2 regions of the Blautia sp. OM07-19 genome follow, and region 2 is predicted to be linked to the other one. Evidence: riboswitches for the same ligand, from Rfam matches in the RefSeq annotation. Region 2 holds a riboswitch; the other holds the start of a gene.
What was found. A riboswitch is a leader RNA that binds a small molecule or an ion and turns the genes downstream of it on or off. The one in region 2 is predicted to bind cyclic di-GMP.

Region 1 (7,605 bases), on a different contig from region 2:
TACCCCGGACTTCCAATAAGATCACGGTGTATGATTTCTTTTTTCTCCCATACAATCCGGATATTCTGTTCTGCAGCAATCTGTTCAATTACAACAAGCACTTCCTCAGAGATTTTGCTCAGATTAGATGGACTCTCTTCCAGAACAACTTCACCCGACTCCAGCTTACTCATGTCCAGAACATCATTTACCAGTTCCAGCAACAAATTGGCTGCCGCTTTAACCTTTGTTCTGTATTCCTTCTGCTTCTCCATATCATCTGCATAATGGTCTGCCATATTGATCAAACCGTAGATTCCATTAATCGGAATCCTGATATCATGGCTCATCCGCTGAAGAAACTCTGTTTTTGCCTCATTGGCGGCTTCTGCCTTTTTTGCTGCTGTCAGAAGTTCTGCTTTATATTTTTCATCTTTTTCCTGCTCCTGTTTCTGATGTGCCTGATTGGTTCTGTGACCCCAGAACAAAAATATACTGAATATCAGAAAATAAAGAAAAATAACACCTGCTACACTTAATGGAAGGTTATGAAACACTTCCGTATCCGGAAGATACGCATAGATATAATAATCCCGCTGCTTCAGCATGATTCCATAACATCCGGTTCCTTCATTCTTGAGATGATAAATGTGCTGACTGTCTGTATGCTTTTTCATTGCCTGAACAACCTCGTTGCCAGCCGTATTCTGCCCCAACAGGCTCTCATTATTGCTGGCAACAACGATTCCGTCGTCTGCAACGATAATCGTTCCATCTTTCTGGATACTATAACCATTTAAAAGCCCCTGTATCGTCAGCGTATAGTTTCTGGCAAATTCAGGAGATGTGTAATAATAGATTGCAACGATACCCGGTGCATCTTTTCTGGCGCAGGCTGCAATGTCAATAAAGGATCCATCTTCCCTGGTAAACCGTTCCGAATAGCTTCTTTCTTCATATCCGGCAAAATCCATGATAATTTCTTTTTGCAGATACTCCGTAATCTCATTAGCCAGAGACTCATCCGTGCTGTATTCACAGTCCGTCTTTCCTTCTGCATCCAGTACAATGATACCATCCACCCATAGAGTCTGCAGGTTTTCTTTCAGGAAATCCCGACTTAGCTGCCCTCCGTTTTCTATTTCCATTTTAATATTTGTACTCATCTGTCTGGCACTTTCAATGGCACGGAGGAGGCTTTTTGATTCCGAAGATTCATTAAAATGGGTGTAGGTGGAGCACTGCACTTTCACATAGTTTACAATCTCCACCATTCTTTTCTCTGCTTCCGCTTTTTCTGCGTGAAAGAAATAACACAGAGATACTACAGCCACACAGATTCCAATCAGAGCACCGAACAGCTGGATTCGTTTTTCTCTTTTCTTTCTCTTAATACCCAAAATCATCCACCTCCAGATACTTCTGGGGATCATCCAGATATTTTTCAATAATTTTCAGGGATGTGCCATCCTGACGCATTTCTTCCAATGTCTGGCTCATCTGCTCACAGATTCCTCTGTCATCATCTTTTGCAAAAGCGACACCTATTCCGGTGATCATCAGAGGCTCTTCCAGAATACGGAAGCTTGCATCATAATCCTTCATATACTGAACAATAGATTCCTCATGTGCTGCAACTGCATCTACATATCCTTTTCCCAGAAATGTATAAATCAGCTCCCTGTGTCCCAGGCTGATCAGATTGCCCAGCTTTGGGATTCTCTCATCCGTCCGGTTCAGAAAGATGCCTTCCGGTTTGGTTGTGGACTGAACAGCCAGGTTCTTACCCTCCAGGTCACTCAGTTTATAGATATTACTGTTCTCATTTACAGCGACCACCTGGCGGCTTGCTATGTATGGTCCTGCCCAACGGTAATCATCAAGACGCCCTTCCATGGAAAAACAGCCCATGATACAGTCAATCTCTCCACTCTCCACCAATTCTTTTTTCTTCTCCCAGTTGATCTGGACAACGTCCACCTGATATCCCATTCTTTTGAAAGCTTCTGTAGCCAGTTCTACATCGATTCCCGTCGGTACACCATCCTCATTCAGATAATTGTATGGTGGATAGTTGTCACTGCCAAGCGTAATGACTGGCTTTTCGGTTTCTTCTTTCGTGTTATCTGTGTTTTTACACCCTGCCAGGGTGACTGCTAAAATTCCCGCAAGCAGAATGCCTGCAATCACTCTTTTTCCTTTCATTTTCCTTCTATCCCTAACTATCCTTTTTGATTCTTCTATGTCCGGTTACTTTCCATTTGTCACTGTACAGTGACCTGCGGTTCGGTACCCCCCCCCACCAGATTTTATGCTTCTGATCGTCTTTTCCAGCACCTTCATCTCAACCGGTTTTGAAACATGTGCATTCATGCCAGCCGCAAGGGAATGCTGAATGTCTTCTGAAAATGCATTGGCAGTCATGGCAATAATCGGAATCGTCTTTGCCAGTTTATGGGAACTTCTGCGGATTGCCTTCGTTGCCTCATAGCCATTCATAACAGGCATCTGCACATCCATTAGAATCATGTCATAATCACCTGGAGCAGACTGTTCAAATGCTCTCAAAATCTCTTCGCCATTTTCACAGATGGTACATTCCGCACCTTCAATCTTTAACAGTTCCGTCAGGATCTCTGCGTTCAGCTCATTATCCTCTGCACACAGGAATCTCATTCCTTGAAGGATATTACCATCCTGCTCATCCGTTTCTTCTTGTGCCGCCAGAGCAGCCGTTCCATCCTCTGCAATTTTCAGATCCAGGAGAACCTCAAAACAGCTTCCCTGTCCTAATTCACTGTCCACGTCAATGGTACCTCCCATTGCCTCAACCAGGTTCTTAGCAATCGCCATTCCAAGTCCGGTTCCCTGTATTTTGTTTGTAAGGGAACTTTCCGCACGGGTAAACGCATCAAAAATTGTATCCTTGAAATCTGCCGACATTCCCATACCATTGTCACTGACTAAAAAGCGGTACTTTGCATAGACAGATGACTTTGTCTCACATTCTTCTACAAAGAACTGAATTTTCCCACCTTCCTGGGTATACTTCACTGCATTGGAAAGCAGGTTGCTGAAAATCTGCATCAGGTGAATCTGATCCCCATTCACCCACTCATGCTGAATATTTTCTTTTATGATTGTAAGGGTCTGCTGCTTTTCATATATTTGAGAATGAAATATAGTGTCAAGTTCCTGCATAAAATCCAGAATAGAAAAGTCAGAATACTTGAAGACTGTTTTTCCTGCCTCAATCTTACTCATATCCAAAACATCATTAATGATTCCTAACAGATGCTGTGATGAAATATCTATTTTATCTGCATACTCTATAACTTTTGCTTTATTACCTGCATCATGTCTGATCAAAGACGTAATACCAATGATTGCATTCATAGGTGTACGGATATCATGTGACATATTAGACAGGAAATCCGTTTTCGCCTTATTTGCATTTTCAGCTGTCTGTAAAGCCTCTGTTGCAACGTTCTTTGCCTTTTTCAGTTTTTGATTGACTACTTCCATTTCCTTCATTGTTTGTAAATGAAGTTCATTATTTCTTTTTTCATATTCTGCTTTTTGATCTGCAAGACTAAGTCTAGAAATACTGTAGAATAATCCGGCAAAAAGCAAAAGTATAAAACCTGCCATGAGTATTGTTGTAAACAACACCGTTTTCTGGTAATCCGTCAGCACATTGTCAACAACTCCCCTTGCCACAATGCATACCAAAATGGTGTTGTTGCTTTCTATCGGGCAATACCCCAGATAATAGGGATTCTGTTTTCCCAAAAATACAACTCCGGATTCTCTGTTATCAAACTTCTTTTTGAACAAATCAGCCTCTTCTTCTGTAATAGCCTGTTCCCCTTTTAAATGTTTTAACAAAGAATAATTACGCAGGTATTTATCTCCACTCTGGTTCGTATACGTAATATTTCCGTCATGATCCAGCATGAACAAATATGCTTTCCCATGATAACCTTTCAGTTTTAACATGGAATCCAGTTTCGAATGATCATACACAGTTCCAATTGCCGTATAAGTTTCTCCATTGATAGTGTATTCCTGACATGGAATCGCAACCAGATAACCTTCTTTTTTCTTCTGATCATAATCAAGACGCACCAGTTTTCCAATATTGTATCCGTTCTTTAAGTCCAGCAGAAGTTTACTTGGCATATCAATCCGCATTTTTGTTCCACCTGCTGATATTGCCTGACCATTTTCCTGAAGGAATATAAGTGTACTTTCCGATTCTTTTTCCCATGCTTCAAAGAAACTTTTGTTCACATCCGTTTCAAGAGACAGCTCCCTCTCATGAAGTAAAAATTCCTCAACCAACTGCAGCTGGTTGTAGTATCCACTCACTTGAAGATCATAGGTCTGCTGTATCTGTTCAACAACAGCTCCCATACTGCTTTTTCCATTTTCGCTGATATACTTGCTAGACTCGCTTACCAGATACTTTGTTCCTGCTAAACTTAAAAGAATAATAAGTAGTATAAGCAACAGCCTTGTTATTTTTTTTCTTTTATTTACCGTTTGTTCTATCCCCACTTTTACTGTTCAACCTCTATATAGTCTTCCGGTGCTGACGGCTGCTGTCCTTTTGACATTGCTTCGATCCATGCACTTGATAATGTTGTATCTTTAAGCTGCTCAATCTCACATTTCGGATTTATTTTTTTCAAAACAGACATTGTGGTGTCTGTAAGAAGAATAGAGTATTCCTTTTCTTTGTCTATTTTCTTATCATTAACTGTCAAGTCCTTTAACGAAAATCCACTTTCCGCTTGATTGACGATCATTTTCATACCGGATGCAATTGGTAATTCGTATTTATTGGTTACATAAAAATTCTCATCAGCTTCGGCGAGATAATTTTCTACGAGTTCACAAACCTGTTTACCATTAATTTTTGTAAAATATAATGCTGTATCTGAACTCTTCGCTGTCATCATGCCAACCCGGCTATTGGTGCATTCTCCTTTGTACATAGAAGAAGTGAAATAATAATATGGTGCCAGAGCCAGCTGTGCATCATTTTCTTCTCTGATCATAGTTAAAATGGAAGATGCTGCATCACGGCCATTTCTATCGTTCAGTGAAATGGAATATTCATTTTCAAAATTCACGATTGCTTTTTCTTCTGGATCTTTACGATTCATTACACTGCGAAAAGTAGCATAAGCCTGTGTTTCATCCATTTCCCCTGACAGTAATCCGTGAACAGCCTCAAGACTTGCATCAAATGATTTTTGGGCGGAATATCGGATATAAACAGCATTATTATTAATTTCATCTTCCAGTCCAGGCACATCCTGCATCATGGTTGGAACATCTGTATTCAATGAAATAACACCGCTTCCATCCGCAATCAGCTTTTGCCCCTCTTCTGAAATCATACAATCCAGCACATCCAGCGCAGTATCCAGTTTCTCCCGGTCTTTTTCCAGGTTTTTGTTAAATGCAATGTTTAAGGACGGAGTCATGTACACATAGGATTCATCCGATGTCTGTGAAAAGTAAGGAATACGGATCAGCTCCGCATCCATCTGTTTCTGTAGCTGCTGCATAACCGTCGGATGTCCATGAAACATTGCTGATTTTCCCTCGACAAACATCTGGATTCCTGTATCGACGTCAATATTGATATCTTCTTTACCAAAGTGCGAATCCTTAAGAAACTGACTGGTTTCTGAAAAAATACGTTTCCATAATGTATCATCAAACTTCACTTCATCAGCTGCAGTCTCTGCACCGTTTCGCCATTCAATACCATCCAGGCTTGTAAACTCACCGATTGCCGCCGCCTGGATGATTTCATTATTAGACCAGTCTTCCCCAAGATCCATGGAATACGGTTTTATGCCATTATCATAAAACTGCTGACAAGCCTGTACATATTCCTCATAATTTTTTGGAATCTTAATTCCATACTGATCAAACAGTGTTTTGTTGGCAATGATCGTCTGCGGAATACCACAGATTGGCAGCCACTGGATTTCATCCTCCGCATTCTTATAATATTGCACCGCATAGGAATAATACTTGGAAACAACATCATAAGAAGCAAAATCCATAAGATAAGGCTGTAAGTCCTGTGCATCTGTTCCAGAAAATCGACGTACTGTTATGATATCCGGTAATTCATCATGTTCTTTAAAATAACTGTATAAATCGGTATCATTGTTACCAATAATAAATTCAATATCCTGATCTGGGAACTGTTCATGGACATAGGGTGCAATATTTTTCATCAAACGATTTTCCCACAGATAAACGGTAAGATGATCATCGTTTTTAGATACTTCTTTCTTTGACTGTCCACATCCAGACAAGACAGCAGTTGCTACAAGCACACCTGACACCACTGCTGTCAGACAACGTTTTGCCTTTTTCATACTTTTATTTTCCTCATTCTTTCCTGATAAAATCATTATTGTTACGTCTGTGAAATAACTCCGTAAAAAAGCACTGTCAAACAGACAGTGCACCTCATTTTATGCAACTGGCTGCCATTTTACAGGCCCTGTAGCTTTGCGTCCCAGACTTTCATCTGGTTTGCCGATTTCCTTATTTAAATTATAGTTTGTTAACTTATGCCGCAAAAACTGATTTTATTATACTCTAGCGCTCCCCTATGCACAAGAAAAACATTACCGTTTTAACTTCAACATTATCCTGATCCGGCTGGCCGGTGCATCCGGAGTCGCCGCCATCACAATCCTTTTGTACGGGCAGTTTCTGTTCAACGCTTTTTATATGGGACTTTCTATCAGGGTCAGTCCTGTAATTGGTTTCCAGTACGGTGTACAGCAGAGAGATCGTCTCAGAAATACATATAATATTATTATGAGATTTACCTTCCTTTCATCCATTGTTATGGTGATCTTATCTGTCCTTGGTTCCGGACCCATTGTATCCGTATTCACCAAAGATCCGGAAACCTTTCAGCTCGCATCAACCGGTTTTCGTATTTTTGCGGTCACTCTTTTTCCTGGTCATCTGTCTTGTGTCATTTCCTTATTTTCTGGGAATCACAGGTGTCTGGCTCGCCGTTCCGGCAGCAGAAATATCTGGTTTTCCCAAAGACAGGCACCTTATTAATTATCACACTAATAACACTTTACATCTCTTTTTATAAAAGGCAATTCCATATTTTATGATATTTTCCATACCATCCTCAAGAAGTATGGCATCATAATGTTTTTCTCTGATCTGCTCAACCGCCTTGTGGCAGGATAAATCAAATGCTGCACCTTCTGCATATTTTATCTCTATAATAATTCCTGTCCGGCTTTCCGGAATCTCAATAAGGATGTCACTGTAGCCTTCTCCAGATTCTGCATTGGATTTTATCAGCCAGTTTTCTTTATATCTGAGAAGCCCCTGAAGTATCCCGTGATAAAAATTCTCCTTTTTCTCTCTGCCGGATATATCACGAATACTGATTGTATGCCAGAGATATTCATTCAGAAGTTCTTCGATTTTTGCAGCATTTTTCTGAGGAAATGCCTGACAGAAAGTTTCCAGGGTTCCTGTATCATTTCTGGAAGTCTGCCGAAACCATTCCCGGATCTGAGTTATAAATAATTCCCGAATTTCCCTGTTAGGAATCGC
Region 2 (7,605 bases):
CGGCGTCCGGATATCATGGGACATATTGGAAAGGAATTCTGTTTTCGCACGATTTGCATTTTCTGCGGATCGGTAAGCCTCTTTCAGTGCTTGACGGGATTCAATCTCTGCTTTCTTCTCCTGTGTCACGTCCATGGATGCCATCAATACTTTTATCAGTTTTCCATTCTCCCATTCCATAGGAATATAAGAAGCGATTTTATAAGTCTTTTCATCCAGGCTGCAGTACTCAAACTTATAAATATCATTTTCACTTTTCAGATTTTTCCGGATATTTTCCGGGGCTGTCAGAACATCAATAGTTTCCAATGGTTCCAGTGTCTTATATTTTTCAAGAACCTGTATCTGAAAATCATGATAGAATCCCAAAGGTTTATATATCATCTGTCCATTCAGGTTGTAGAATTCATATCTGTCATTTTCCAGATCACAGACAACAAAACGGTCAACCAGACGCACAATGCTCTGGATCAGCTGCTCCATGGAAGCATTGTCCGCTGCCATCTGCAGATGCCGTGCGCTCTCCACCTTTGCCTCTGTAATATCCCGCAGGAAAATCATGGCATATTCTGAATCCTCTATCTCTCCACGTATGATCACATTACGGACCCATCGTTCTTCACCATTCAGAGTGATGCGGCACTCCAAAGCCAGTTCTGTTTCCAGACCCTTCAGCTTTTCTGCAACATAACCACGGTCATAAAAAGCGGATACCGCCTTCTTATCTGTCTCCACAACATAGGAATCCACAAAATGACGGATCAGTTCATCCCATGTATGACTCTGTTCAAAGACTGTCATCAGGGACGGTTCAACCTTAAAGGTATCAAAAGTATTCGCTTCCAGATTCACATAATACTCGCACAGGTCTGCTTTCGTAAAAGCCCTGTGGAAAGCAGCAGATTTTTGTGCCTGCATGGCCTCTTTTTTCTCTGCATCAATATTAATAAAAATCCCGGCAATCCTGCTGGCAGAACCATCCAGCCGGCGTATCACTTCTGCCGATGCCCGAAACCACTGGTATTGATTATCCTTCATTCTCATACGATACTCTACCTGGTATTTTATCTGGTTCGTCTTATCCTTAATTGCCGCCTGAAGCTGCACCATTACTCTTTCTTTATCCTGTGGATGCAGAAGGTCTGACCAGGATTCCAGTTTATTCGGAAAGTCCAGAGTGTCATGATAGCCAAGCATTTTTCGGAATTCATGACTCCAGTTTGCATTCACAATCTCACTGTTTTCGTCACAGTCAAAATACCAGAAGCCGGAATAGATAGCCTCATTGAGCAGTGCCAAATTTACATGATCCCAGTTGACCTGTACGGACATAACCCAGATCTGTCTGCCTGCTTCATCTGTCGCATCCTCTTTATAAAGCCGTACATTATTCACGGTACCGTCCGCAGTAAGGATCTGTGCTTCCCCTGCTCCGTGAAGCTGCGAAAAACGGTCTCGATTCATTATATCTTCCCCATTATAAAAGAAGTTTTTCAATGAGCCTTTTGTCTGTTTCATGAAAGTATCGAATGTATATCCTGTACTATGCAACAGCAGATTATTCACAGACAAAATAGACAGGTTTTGGTCATAAGATCCTGTCATTATACCTACCCCGCCATTATTTTCCAGTGTTTTCTGTACGGCCTGTAACATGGCCTGTGTCTGCCCCGTTACATTCTCACCTAATGAATATATTTTGTCTTCATAATTTTTCATTTTATAAAAATCCTCTCTCCGTCTTATGCCTTCTTCATCCTGCTTTTATCTGTATACAGAGAACCTGTCCCTGCCAGTTTTCTTACCCATTTGGGCATACAAAAAAGAACACATGCCAAAATATGCCAGTGTCCCTACTACATTTCTTCAAAATCACACATCCGTATAGTATAAAAGTTATCGAAATCTCTTCCGTTTTCACATCTTTTCTATATATGATATGGAAACAGTGGCAACCGGCTGACCTGGTCAAACTTTTTGACTTTAGCCCCTTCTGGTTTTGCGTCCCTGCCTTTCAGCAGGTTTGCCTTTAAATAATTTCTATTTTTATCAAAAACAAAATACCATAAAGTTTTTCATACGTCAATATTGCTGGATAGAAAATCTGTGTATTTTGCGTATGCCAGCCTGCATTGTCAGTTATCGATCGGCTCGCCAAACCACTCACCATAAAATTATTTATTACAATTTCACTGGCTGCAAGATGTGGAACCTTTACACCATCTCCTTTTCCACAAAATAAGAGCCTTGCCGAAGCAAGGCTCTTACTAAGCGTTTTTCTTCGATTCAAAGAATCTATTCGGCTTGTGATTACCGCATAAATCAACCAGTTATAATCTTTTCATTTTATCCGTGATACTCTCCATTATACTGGATCAATGTAATATCTTCTACATTTGTGATCTTCCGGATCCTCTCTGTGAAATCGAGATCATTCTGCCGACAGAATACCTCAACTGCCATCTCTGTTTTCTCCCCACGCATCGTCTTTGACTTTATGAAATATTTCATTTTTCCAAAGTTGCGGATAATTTCATCACCTGCCTCATCTCCCTGATAATGAATCACTGCGATATAGATCCTGCCCTTCTGCTGCTTATGATAGAACAAAAAGATCATTGCGATCATTACAACTGCCGCGATCAGAGCCAGCACATACATTCCTGCTCCGGTTGTGATTCCTGTAGTGATCGCCCAGAAAAGATATAGCAGATCCATCGGATCTTTCACCGCTGTACGGAAACGAACGATAGACAACGCTCCGACCATACCAAGTGAGATCACAATGTTCGTACTGATCGCCAGAGTAACCATACAGGTAAGAAGCGTCATTCCGACCAAAGTAACCGCAAAGCTTCTGGAAAAGATTACCCCTACATAAAATTTGCTGTAAACCATATAGATCACCGCTCCAAGAAGCAATGCAATGATCAGCGAAATTGCCATCTTCGGTGCATTAAAGCTGTCAAATACGCCGGATTCCAGCACCGACTTCTTAATCATATCTTGTATACTCATAATAGTTTTCTCTCCTGTGTTTCATTCCAATATTCAAACCCATGCAAATACTGCGATTTTTCATAACAGAGTACATATTTTGATACTGCTGTGAATTCTTGTGCATTTGGTGGAAGCAAGTCACGCACGATCTGTGGAAGCATCTCTGTGAATTTCACTTCCATAACCAGTTTCCCCGGTTCAAGCACCGGAAGTGTCGGAAGGGACGGATCAAAGATGTCATAACTTCCGACCGCAGCCCTCACATCACTGTCAAATGTAATCCTGACTGTCCCCTCATCCATGATCCACGGTACACGGTCATAGTCAACGATCGTGCGTGGACGCATGAGATTGCTGACACATTCCACATAAAATTCTCTGCACAATGAATACGGACTGCTTAACAAAAATTTATAATCTCCATCAAGGATCTTATAGAATTCTTCCTTTGTCAGCGGAGCACTTTCTTTATAAATATAACTTCCGAATTTCTTCTTCCGCTCCAGCTTGATCGAACGGTCACTACAATCATAAATACGGATCCTGTATTTTTTTCGCATCAGGACACCAGATTCCTTTTCCGCATAAGCGCTGTTGAAATAATCTTCAAAATAGAGGCTGCGGATCATATAACCATTTCCCTTTGCATTTGGATCCTTTTTCAGCAAATGCTTCATCCTCAGCTCCAGCAATTCTTTCTCACTGGTACTGATCAGATATTTCCATTCATTACGGAAGCGTTCTTTTGATAAATCATTCCTCATAAATATCTTCCTCAACGTTTTGTCCGCCTGTAATGTAGAAACATTTCATACCATAATTCTTTCCAGCGTCTGTTACATAATAATCAAAAGCATCCTGCGTCTGTCCAGATGTATTTGTCGCACGGATACGCACAAAATACTGACCATCTGCCGGAACTGTAGTCTCCGCTTCCGGAATTTGAATATTATCCTGACGAAATACAATCTCATTAAACTTATAATCTTTTGCCAGTTCAACTGTGTAAGTGATCGTCTCTGCATCAAAGTCATACGATGCGTCCCAGTTGAACTTCAAAATATTTCCCTCGATCACCGGTTTTCCGATATAAAACGGCATTGGCTTTTCCAGGCTCTCCTTATAAAGTTTATAATTTTGTTCTACCTCTGAAGGGATTGCCGATGCAATTGTTTCATACTTCGCTTCAGTCAACGGTGCATACATCTGGTCCGGCATCTGATTTAAATACTTCTGAGTAACTGTACGATATTCCTCTATCATACTACTGATCCGATCCACACTGAGATAGGATCTCAGATCCTGGATCGCCGCGTCAAGTTCCTCACGGAAATCCTCGGACTGCAGACATCTTTGAAAAAGAACATTTCCCCAGTAATTGCTGACTCCACATTCCCAACTTTCCTGATCGAAACGATTCTGAATGTTGTATTCGGTTCTCATGAAAGAGCCGTCATTATCCCACGCAATCAGATACCATGTGTCCGAATTCTGTGGACTATATAAATATGTATTACGATTCTGTGTATCTACATTTCCGGTCAGTATCTGATACGCCATCCAGTACGTCAGATTTTCTCTGTCAAAATATTGATCCAGGATATCCGCAATCGGTTGAGAAATATCATTCAGATCTGTCAGCATTTGAATCAGTTTCGTATGATCTGAATTTCCTTTGATCTCCAGGAGCTTTTCAAAGGCTTTCTGGTCATAGGTCGGATCGTCTTCTTTTTTTATTACATCTTCATAGCGGAAAAACTCAAACGAATTAATTTTGTACAACTGTCCTTTCGAATCCATTCCATGGTTCTTCATTCCTGTCTTGTTCAGCTGTTCCACCTGTGTGTACAATCCATAGTCCTGGAATTCTGAGCTGTCCCCCTCGGTAAGATCTCTTACATATAAATGTACGAACTGAGTTCTAAGAGACATCAGCTGCGGTATCCCTTTCAGAAGATCGTAGGACAGCTTATTACGGAAACGCATTCCCTCTGTCTGATGTTTATTCAGATTGATTGTGCGCTGTCCACGCCAGGTTCCTTTGTTCTTCTTCAGCTCAATCTTGTAGTTTTTCTGTGCATTACGGCTTGATGTCTGTCCTCTGATCTGCACAGTAGCATTCGGCACATTTTCACCATATCCAACCTCCCCTCTCTGCGGACCTGACTCATCACCAACCTGAAGAAGCGCCGCTGTCTGGTAACGGTCTACTCCCATCTTGTCATAATCATAGGCCGAATAACTGTTGATCTCCTTCCAGGTGTGATCCGTTCCCTCTGAAGAATTTCCGCGGGAAACGGTGAGATACATCGTCACAACACTCGTCTCGTCATCATTTTCATAGAGACTATCCTTATCCCTGAGGTGAACGTCGTTGATATCCTGTGTCTCTGCCTTTTTTATCTCTTCCTGTTGTTCTGTCTGTTTCTTTGAAGTATCCCCTGTGTTCTCCGGGGTGGTACATCCCGTCAGGCAACAGGACATTCCTAATAAAAGGGCACATCCCAACGCAAGTAATTTATATTTTTTCAAGCTTATCTCCCCTCTCTATTTTCTCTTCCAAAAAGCATCCAAGCCGTGTGAAGAAACCTGTTTTATCCTCTGCTACGATCGGCTGTACACTCAAAATATAATACGGTAGTTTTTTTATAAAATATCCAAGACGCAGTGTACAGATCAAAAAGAACACTGCACTTCCCAGTAAAAATCCAAACCCATAATACACCTGTGGGAAGAATAAAGACACACAGGTAAATGTCGTCGTACACGCGGCGAACATTCCTGTTGCAAATAATGCTCCCTTGTAATCTGTAAAATAAAGTAAGATCAACATCATTGTGTTAGCAATTGCATAGAGTCCATAGCCGACACAGAGTGTACGGAAATATCCTTCCATAAGATCATTAAATCCAAGCGGAAGATATGTCAGAAGCAGCTGTCCGATCGAAATCGCCAGTGCCGTTGTAAGTAGCTGCTTTAACGCCGTATATTTCAGCTCCATGTTTAAAACCTTTCTCATCTCATTTCCCGCCTGCAGGATATCCTTGATTTCTCCCTTGTCATTAAACAAACTATAATAATTCCGATATTTCGGATAGAAATTCACTTCCACAGATACAACGAAATTAACGGTTGTAATAAGAATCGTCAAATAGGCGATCATCGCAGGTACATCATGATACGGTGCACCATAAAATAATCCCTGAACATGTACACGGATCGGTCCGCACCACATGATAACAAGATGTGCAAATAGTCCGATGTTCGTGAACAAGCCTGTAAACGCAAGCGGAAGGAACTGATCCACCCAGCGTAAAAAGAAAAATGCACTGATCTCTCTCTGCGGAAAATAACGGTACAACAGCGTCACATCCCAAAGCAGCATAATTCCATAACCGATCGTAACTGCGATCATCAACGCCTCTACATGTGGAATCCCAATCAGGATCAATAGGAATCCGACCAACAATGATACCGCTACCGCTGTAATAAATGAAATAAGAATCCCTTTGTAATCCTTGATCGCTGTCAGATAACTCATCGCATTCCAGGTGACGATCAATTCTCCGAAAAACTCCAGGCACAAAAACTGATCGATCAGATTGATTCCTGAAAACAGAAGAAAAATCCCATACATGATTCCGCCGACTAAAAGCAGGATCGCTGTTGAACCCCAGAAAGAAGAAAGCACCGCCTCGTGGCGTTCTTCATACAGCATATCCGCAATATATCTCGTCACGACCATAGAGAAGAAACTGGTCACGGTCAACGAAGCGAGAAGTGTATAAGTAATCATACAGTTCAGAAGTTCCCGGTTATGTCTCGTCGCACCGGTATAATCGCAGATAAAAGCGATTCCTACCAACAGCACGATACCGAGCAACATCGGACCTGTACAGATCACTCCTGCATACCCATACGCTTTTGCCGTCGCTGCAAGTCCGCGCTTCTGGAATAATTTTTTTAACTCAAATCCGATTCCGGCCATCTGCCTCTTCCACCTCCTGATACATCTTCCGGTACTTTTCAATCATTTCTTCTTTTCGATAATATGCTTTCACTCGTTTCTGTGCATTCTCCCCCATGCGGAGTCTCCGAGTTCTGGAAGCGCACATCTGATCCATTGCCTGCGCGAGCCCCTCTCGATACATCGGTGGAACACAATATCCTGCTGTTCCGTATCGATCCTCCTCGTTACCATTCAGAAGCTCCCTGCAGCATCCTACATCTGTAGTCACACAAGGCCGCCTTGCAGCAAATGATTCTAAAACAGACAGCGGCTGTCCTTCCGATATACTCGTCAAAATTGTAAAATCCAGCTTCTCCATATAAGAGATGATATCCACTCGTCCTGTAAAGATCACATTTTCCAGATGAAGCTGATCGACCAGCGCATAACACTCCTGCGCATACTCCTCATCATCGACGCCTCCCATAATGTGGAGACGCACATGTTCTCTTGTCGTGCAAAGCTCATAAAACGCATAGATCATCGTCTTGATATCCTTGATCGGTGCCAGACGCACGATCGCACCGATGTCAACCCATCCGTCTTCCTCTTTCAATGGAATAGGGGAAAGCCTTTCATAGTTGATTCCGTTCTCA

Region 1: linked by a shared signal. The riboswitch ahead of DXC01_RS16955 (ABC transporter substrate-binding protein) and the one ahead of DXC01_RS00410 (hybrid sensor histidine kinase/response regulator) in region 2 are both predicted to bind cyclic di-GMP.

The regions. Positions count from the first base shown of each region.
Region 1 covers NZ_QULA01000035.1:9,654-17,258, reverse strand. Annotated here, with positions in the region: gene DXC01_RS16970 (ATP-binding response regulator) at 1-1,385, opposite strand, end outside; gene DXC01_RS16965 (substrate-binding periplasmic protein) at 1,369-2,184, opposite strand; gene DXC01_RS16960 (ATP-binding protein) at 2,230-4,395, opposite strand; gene DXC01_RS16955 (ABC transporter substrate-binding protein) at 4,542-6,386, opposite strand; cyclic di-GMP riboswitch class I at 6,486-6,561, opposite strand; partial or broken gene DXC01_RS21530 (MATE family efflux transporter) at 6,655-7,092, shown strand; gene DXC01_RS16945 (AAA family ATPase) at 7,096-7,605, opposite strand, start outside.
Region 2 covers NZ_QULA01000001.1:88,856-96,460, reverse strand. Annotated here, with positions in the region: gene DXC01_RS00410 (hybrid sensor histidine kinase/response regulator) at 1-1,719, opposite strand, end outside; cyclic di-GMP riboswitch class I at 1,948-2,038, opposite strand; gene DXC01_RS00405 (hypothetical protein) at 2,030-2,290, opposite strand; gene DXC01_RS00400 (DUF4956 domain-containing protein) at 2,347-3,018, opposite strand; gene DXC01_RS00395 (polyphosphate polymerase domain-containing protein) at 3,015-3,764, opposite strand; gene DXC01_RS00390 (CotH kinase family protein) at 3,754-5,532, opposite strand; gene pelG (exopolysaccharide Pel transporter PelG) at 5,519-6,988, opposite strand; gene pelF (GT4 family glycosyltransferase PelF) at 6,969-7,605, opposite strand, start outside.